DNA from 3 places in the Cellulosimicrobium sp. E-16 genome. Region 2 is predicted to be linked to each of the others. Evidence: predicted binding sites of a transcription regulator. Region 2 holds the regulator's gene; each other region holds the start of a gene.
What was found. The regulator LexA, encoded in region 2, represses DNA repair genes until DNA is damaged. The targets are predictions, from matches to a motif close to TCGAACANNTGTTCGA.
Positions count from the first base shown of each region.

Region 1: a site for LexA is predicted at 1,117-1,132, ahead of ruvA (Holliday junction branch migration protein RuvA). Genes of this name have one in related genera too.
Region 3: a site for LexA is predicted at 1,424-1,439, ahead of ACN9MS_RS03030 (HNH endonuclease signature motif containing protein). Genes of this name have one in related genera too.

Region 1 is NZ_CP183974.1:2,248,324-2,250,578, forward strand. Features, by position in the region: gene ACN9MS_RS09975 (YebC/PmpR family DNA-binding transcriptional regulator) at 1-279, shown strand, start outside; gene ruvC (crossover junction endodeoxyribonuclease RuvC) at 492-1,061, shown strand; gene ruvA (Holliday junction branch migration protein RuvA) at 1,215-1,853, shown strand; gene ruvB (Holliday junction branch migration DNA helicase RuvB) at 1,856-2,255, shown strand, end outside.
Region 2 is NZ_CP183974.1:1,988,885-1,991,139, reverse strand. Features, by position in the region: gene ACN9MS_RS08725 (LysM peptidoglycan-binding domain-containing protein) at 95-463, opposite strand; gene lexA (transcriptional repressor LexA) at 796-1,530, shown strand; gene ACN9MS_RS08715 (L-lactate dehydrogenase) at 1,642-2,255, opposite strand, start outside.
Region 3 is NZ_CP183974.1:684,298-686,552, forward strand. Features, by position in the region: gene ACN9MS_RS03025 (phosphoribosylaminoimidazolesuccinocarboxamide synthase) at 41-985, shown strand; gene ACN9MS_RS03030 (HNH endonuclease signature motif containing protein) at 990-1,334, opposite strand; gene ACN9MS_RS03035 (PadR family transcriptional regulator) at 1,508-1,882, shown strand; gene ACN9MS_RS03040 (hypothetical protein) at 1,879-2,255, shown strand, end outside.

The sequences.
Region 1 (2,255 bases), 260 kb from region 2:
GGCGCCGAGGAGGTCACGGACCAGGGCGAGGTCATCGAGGTGCTGTGCGAGGCGAGCGACCTCGTCGCCGTGCGCACCGCGATCCAGGAGGCGGGCCTCGAGTACGACTCCGCCGACTCGATCTGGCACCCGTCGATGGAGGTCGAGGTCGACGCCGACGGGGCGCGCAAGATCCTGCGCCTCATCGACGCGCTCGAGGACAGCGACGACGTGCAGAACGTCTACGCGAACTTCGACGCGTCGGACGAGGTCATGGCGGAGCTCGAGAACGACGACTGAACGCCGGCGTCACCCGAGGTGGCCGGTGTGGTCGCCCTGGGTGCGGGGTGGGTGGGATGCGCGCGGTCTACCATCCGCCGCTCGTTCCTCGCGGCTCCCGCCAGGCCCGCCACGACCGCGCGCATCCCACCCACCCCGCCGGCGTCGGCTCACCTCTGCGCGTGCCCGCGGGGCGTCGCGGCTTCGTCGGCGGGTCGTGGGAGGGTAGCGGCGTGCGCGTTCTCGGAGTGGATCCTGGGCTGACCCGGTGCGGTGTCGGGGTGGTGGACTCCGCGCGGGGGCGGCGGGCCGAGCTCGTGGCCGTGGGCGTGATCCGGACGGATCCCGACCTCAGCGTGGACCTGCGGCTCCTGCGGATCTCCGAGCGTCTGGACGCGTGGTTCGACGAGCACGTGCCGGACGTCGTCGCGGTGGAGCGCGTCTTCGCCCAGCACAACGTCGGGACCGTGATGGGCACGGCCCAGGCCGCGGGTCTTGCGATGGTCGGCGCGGCGAGGCGGGGTGTCCCCGTCGCGCTGCACACGCCGTCCGAGGTCAAGGCCGCGGTCACCGGGAGCGGGCGCGCGGGCAAGGAGCAGGTCCAGCGCATGGTCGCGAGCATCCTGGGGCTCGCGGAGCCGCCGAAGCCCGCGGACGCCGCCGACGCGCTCGCCCTCGCCATCTGCCACCTGTGGCGGCCGTCGGGTGCGCTCCAGGGTGGCGAGCGGCACGAGCTGACCCCGGCGCAGCGCGCCTGGGCCGCGGCGGAGCACGCGGCGAAGGGCCGGCGGGCACCGCGCTGACGGCTCCCGTGTCGGTCGGCCGGGGCGTGGGCGCACCTTGCTAGAGTGACCGCGGTCGTACGGGTGTTCGACGCACTCCTCGGCGCGGCCGAGGTCGTCGGGCCGGCGGACCATCGGACCAGGTCGGCGCTGCCGACCGGGAGAGGAGCCTGGGTGATCGCGTCGCTGAGCGGAGTCGTGGCGAGCGTCCAGCTCGACCGCACCGTGCTCGAGGTCGGGGGAGTGGGCTACCTCGTGCACGCCACGCCGGCCACGCTCGCCGGCCTGCGCGTCGGCGAGGACGCCCGGCTCGCGACGAGCCTCGTGGTCCGCGAGGACTCCTTCACCCTGTACGGGTTCGCCGACGACGACGAGCGCAGCGTCTTCGAGACCGTCCAGACGGTCAGCGGCGTCGGGCCGCGGCTCGCGCTCGCGATGCTCGCCGTGCACACGCCCGACGCCCTGCGCCGTGCCGTGTCCGGCGCCGACATCGCGGCCCTCGTCCGCGTCCCCGGCATCGGGAACAAGGGCGCGCAGCGGATCGCGCTCGAGCTGGGCGACAAGCTCGGGCCGCCCACGGGTGCCGACGCCCCCGGGGCCGGCGCGACCGCCGTCGGGACCGGGCCGCGTCAGGTCGACGACCGACGCGACCAGGTGGTCGAGGCGCTCGTGGGGCTCGGCTGGAACCTCAAGGCCGCGGACGACGCCGTCTCCACGGTGCTCGCGGAGGCCGGCGTCGACGTCGTCGAGGCGCCCGACGTGGCCGGCGCGCTGCGCGCCGCGCTGCGCGTCCTCGGCGGGCCGAGGGGCTGACCATGGCGAACTTCGACCAGGTGGGCGTGGACGGGTTCGGCGGGGACGGGACGTTCTCGTCCGAGCGGATCGTCGCTGCGGGTGCCGACGACCTCGAGCGCGCCGCCGAGGCTGCGCTGCGCCCGCGCCGGCTCGAGGAGTTCGTCGGTCAGGCGGTCGTGCGCGACCAGCTCTCGCTCGTGCTCCAGGCCGCGCTCGCCCGCGGCAGCTCGCCGGACCACGTGCTCCTGTCCGGTCCGCCCGGGCTCGGCAAGACGACGCTCGCCATGATCATCGCTGCCGAGCTCGGGACGTCGCTGCGCGTGACGTCCGGCCCGGCGATCCAGCACGCGGGCGACCTGGCGGCCGTGCTCTCCTCGCTCGAGGAGGGCGAGGTCCTCTTCATCGACGAGATCCACCGCC
Region 2 (2,255 bases):
ATGCAACCCCTGCACCCCGACACACGAGGGTTTCCTGCCGTGTCCTGCGCCACACCGGAGTCGGGCCCGCCGACGACGACGGACGGCGCGGCTCCTACGCCGATGCCGGGAGAAGGATCTTCTGCCCGGCCTGGAGGCCGGACGACGAGAGCCCGTTGAGCTCGGCGAGCCCGCTCACGACGTCCCGGAGATCCTCGCCCGGAGCCGCTACGCCCTGCGCGAGCTCCCACAGCGTCTCCCCCGCGGCCACGACGTGGACCCGGACCTCCACAGGCTCACCTGGTCCACTCGCGACGGCGACGCCCACGCGCGCGGCGAGCAGCAGCACCACGGCCGCGAGGAGCACGAGGACCACGCGACCCCGCCGCGTGAGCCGCAGTGGTCGCTCTCCCGCGCGCCCCGGCGCCGCAACTCCGCCCGAGGGGCCGAGCGGCCCGATCGTCGAGATCGCCATCGCATCCATGCCTGCTCCGTCCCGGCTCGCGGGCCCGATCGCCTTCCCCGGTCGATCGGACGCCGCGAGCCCTTCGTCTGCGCGCCGACCAGGTTGATCGAACACGTGTACGTAGAACATCTGTACGAAGGTCTATCACGAACGACCGACAGAGTCGAGACATGCTCGAACAGGTGTTTGATTCGTGTCGCAACCTCCCCTAGCCTGGGGTCAGGTCGGTTCGCCGGACATGTCCGCTCGGACCTGGAGGAACGACCGAGGTCCCGGGGCGCACGTCCCGGGGAGGGGAGGCCGCAGGCCGGGAGGCGTCGGCGGCCGCGACGGACGAAGGCGGAGCGACCATGGCGGCACGAGGCACGGACAGGGCACGGGGGCTCGCCGAGGTGCGCGAGCTCCCGGACGGGTCGGCAGGGGGTGACGGGCTCACGCCGCGGCAGCGCCTCGTGCTCGAGACCATCCGCGCATGCGTCGAGCAGCGTGGCTACCCGCCGAGCATGCGAGAGATCGGCGAGGCCGTGGGCCTGACGAGCCCGTCGTCCGTGAAGCACCAGCTCACGACGCTCGAGCGCAAGGGCTTCCTGCGCCGCGACCCGAACCGTCCCCGCGCGATCGAGGTCGTCCAGCCGGACGACGCGCGCCGCGCGACCCCGCTCGGGGCGGCGGGCGCCGCGCCCCAGCCCACGTACGACGAGGCGCACCCCGCGCCGTCGTACGTCCCGGTCGTCGGACGCATCGCCGCTGGCGGGCCGATCCTCGCGGAGCAGGTCGTCGAGGACGTCTTCCCGCTGCCCCGCCAGCTCGTCGGCGAGGGCGAGCTCTTCCTCCTGCGGGTCCAGGGCGACTCGATGATCGACGCCGCGATCTGCGACGGAGACTGGGTCGTCGTGCGCCGCCAGCCGGTCGCGGAGAACGGCGAGATCGTCGCGGCGATGATCGACGGCGAGGCCACGGTGAAGTCCCTGCGTCGCGCGGACGGCCACGTGTGGCTCATGCCGCACAACGCCGCGTACGACCCGATCCCGGGCGACGACGCCCAGGTCCTCGGGCGCGTCGTCTCCGTCCTGCGCAGCCTCTGAGCGACAGGGTCCTCCCCTCAGCACGCCGAGAGCCGGGTGGTCGTCGACCACCCGGCTCTCGCGGTGCGCGGGCCCGGTCGGTCAGAGACCGACGCGACGAGCCCCGGTCGGTCAGAGACCGAAGCGGCGGGCGACGGCGCGCAGCGACTCGGCGGACGAGCGCAGGCCGGCGAGCTCCGCGTCGGCCAGCGGGACCTCGACCCGCTCGGCGGCGCCCCGGCGGTCGACCAGCGTCGGAAGCGAGAGGCACACGTCGTCGAGCCCGTACGCGCCGTCGAGGAGCGTCGAGACCGGCAGGATGCGGTGCTCGTCGTCGAGCACGGCCTCGATGATGCGCGTGCCCGCGAGCCCGACTGCGTAGTTGGTCGCGCCCTTGCCCTCGATGATCCGGTAGGCCGACTGCACCACCTCGCGCGCGATGTCGTCACGGACCTCCCCCGTCAAGGGCCCCCGCCCGCCGAGGCCGGGCCACTCGAGGAGCGGCACGCCGCCGATGGTCGCCGAGCTCCACAGCGGGATCTCGCTGTCGCCGTGCTCGCCCGCGATGTACGCGTGGACGTTCTGCACCGCGACGCCGCAGTGCTGGGCCACGAGGAAGCGCAGGCGCGACGAGTCGAGCACCGTCCCGCTGCCGAAGAGCTGCGTCGGCGGCAGCCCCGAGAACTTGAGCGCCGCGTACGTGACGATGTCGACGGGGTTGGTCACCATGACGTAGACCGCGTCCG
Region 3 (2,255 bases), 1.3 Mb from region 2:
CACCCCTCAGGACCCTGCCTCGGCCCTCTCGCTCGGCGAGGTGGACGCTCTCGACACCGCGGCGCTCGACCTGCCCGGCTGGACGCACGTGTACTCCGGCAAGGTGCGCGACCTCTACGCGCCGGACCTGCCCGCCGTCGGCGGCGTGCACCCCCTCGGTGACGTCGTGCTCGTCGTGGCGAGCGACCGGGTCAGCGCGTACGACCACGTGCTGTCGCCAGGGATCCCGGACAAGGGCGTCGTGCTCACCCAGCTCAGCCTGTGGTGGTTCGAGCAGCTCGCCGACCTCGTGCCGAACCACGTGGTGTCGACCGAGGTCTCGTCGGAGCCGGGCGACGGCCTCGTGCCCGACGTCGTCGCCGGACGCGCGATGATCTGCCGCCGCCTCGACATGTTCCCCGTCGAGTGCGTCGTGCGCGGATACCTCACCGGCTCGGGGCTCGTCGAGTACCGCGCCGGGGGAGAGGTCTGCGGCGTGCCGCTGCCGACCGGGCTGGTCGACGGCTCGCGCCTGCCCGAGCCGATCTTCACGCCTGCGACCAAGGCCGCCGTGGGCGAGCACGACGAGAACGTCTCGTTCGACGTGGTCGCCGAGCAGATCGGCCTCGACGACGCCACGCGCCTGCGGGACCTCACCCTCGCCGTCTACGCACGCGCGGAGCAGGTCGCGCGCGAGCGCGGCGTGATCCTCGCGGACACCAAGCTCGAGTTCGGCGTGGACCCGATCACCGGTCAGACCGTCCTCGGCGACGAGGTGCTCACGCCCGACTCGTCGCGGTTCTGGCCCGCCGACCAGTGGGAGCCGGGGCGCGCGCAGCCGAGCTACGACAAGCAGTTCGTGCGCGACTGGCTCGTGTCGCCCGCGTCCGGGTGGGACCGCGCGTCGGACACCCCGCCGCCGTCGATCCCCGCCGACGTCGTCACGCGCACCCGCGCCCGGTACCTCGAGGCGTACGAGCGGCTCACGGGCTCGACGCTCGGCTGAGCCTTCAGGCGGTCCGGGCGGCGCCCGGGCGCACGTAGGTGTGCCCGCTCGGCGCGGTCCACCGGACCGAGCCGTCGGCGAGCAGCGCGGGCCGCCAGCCGTCGCGTGCACGGACGACCCGGTGGTGCCGGCAGAGCGCGACGAGGTTGTCGGCCTCCTGCGCGGCGGCCGCGGCGTCGTCGTCCGCGCCCGGTCGCGGGGCCACGACGTGGTCGAGGTCGCAACGGAACGCCGGGACGCGGCAGCCGGGGAACACGCAGGTCTCGTCGCGCGTGAGGACGCGCGCGACCGTCTGCGGCGACGGTCGTGCCCTGCCGCGCTCCGCGGCGGGGGCGAGCGGTGCTGCCATGCGGACCTCCCTGCGTCGTGGAGCCGTGGTTCGTGCGAGGGCGGGGAAGGGGCAGGACCCCGCCCTCGCACCGTGCCCGAGCGTGCGTCTCGAACACGTGTTCGACTCTAGCGGCACCCTCTGACACGCGTCGAGGGCTGGCGTGATAGGTCGTCATCCGATATATATCGGTCATGGCACCGAGTCCTCCCGCGTTCCGCATGACCGAGCAGGCGTACCTCGTGCTGCTCTCGCTGAGCGCAGAGCCGCGGCACGGGTACGCGGTGATCCAGGCGGTGCGCGAGCTCTCCGACGGCCGCACCCGGCTCGGGGCCGGCACGCTCTACGGCAACCTCGACCGCCTCGTCGCCGCCGGGCTCGTCGAGCCGACCGGCGAGGAGGTCGTCGACGGCCGCCTGCGGCGTTACTACCGCGCCACCGACGACGGGCGCCGCGCGGCTCGGGCCGAGACCCTCCGCCTCGCCGAGCTCGCCGAGCGCGCACGGCGGTCCCTGGAGCGCCACGGCACGGCAGGCACCGCCGACGGCCTCGCGGGGAGTAGCGCGTGAGCGCGGGCGGCGCGGACCTGTACGAGCGGTCCGCCCGGTTCTGGCTCCGCGCCTACCCGCCGCGATGGCGCCGCCTGCACGGTGAGGAGGCTCTCGCGGTGCTGCTCGACCTCGCGCCCGCACCCGACGACACCGGGGCGCCGCACGGCATCGGCGCGCGCGAGGCGTGGGGGCTGGTGCGCGCGGGCTGGGGGCTGCGGTGGCGCGAGCACCCGCGGCTCGGCCGCTGGCTGCTGTACCGGCTGTTCGACGCTCGGCTGCCCGCACGCTACTGGTGGTGGGTGGCCGACGACATCCACGGGGCGCTCTACCCGTGGCGCGTGACCATGACGGGGCTCGGGACCGCTCTCGCGATCTTCTACGGCTGGCCGGT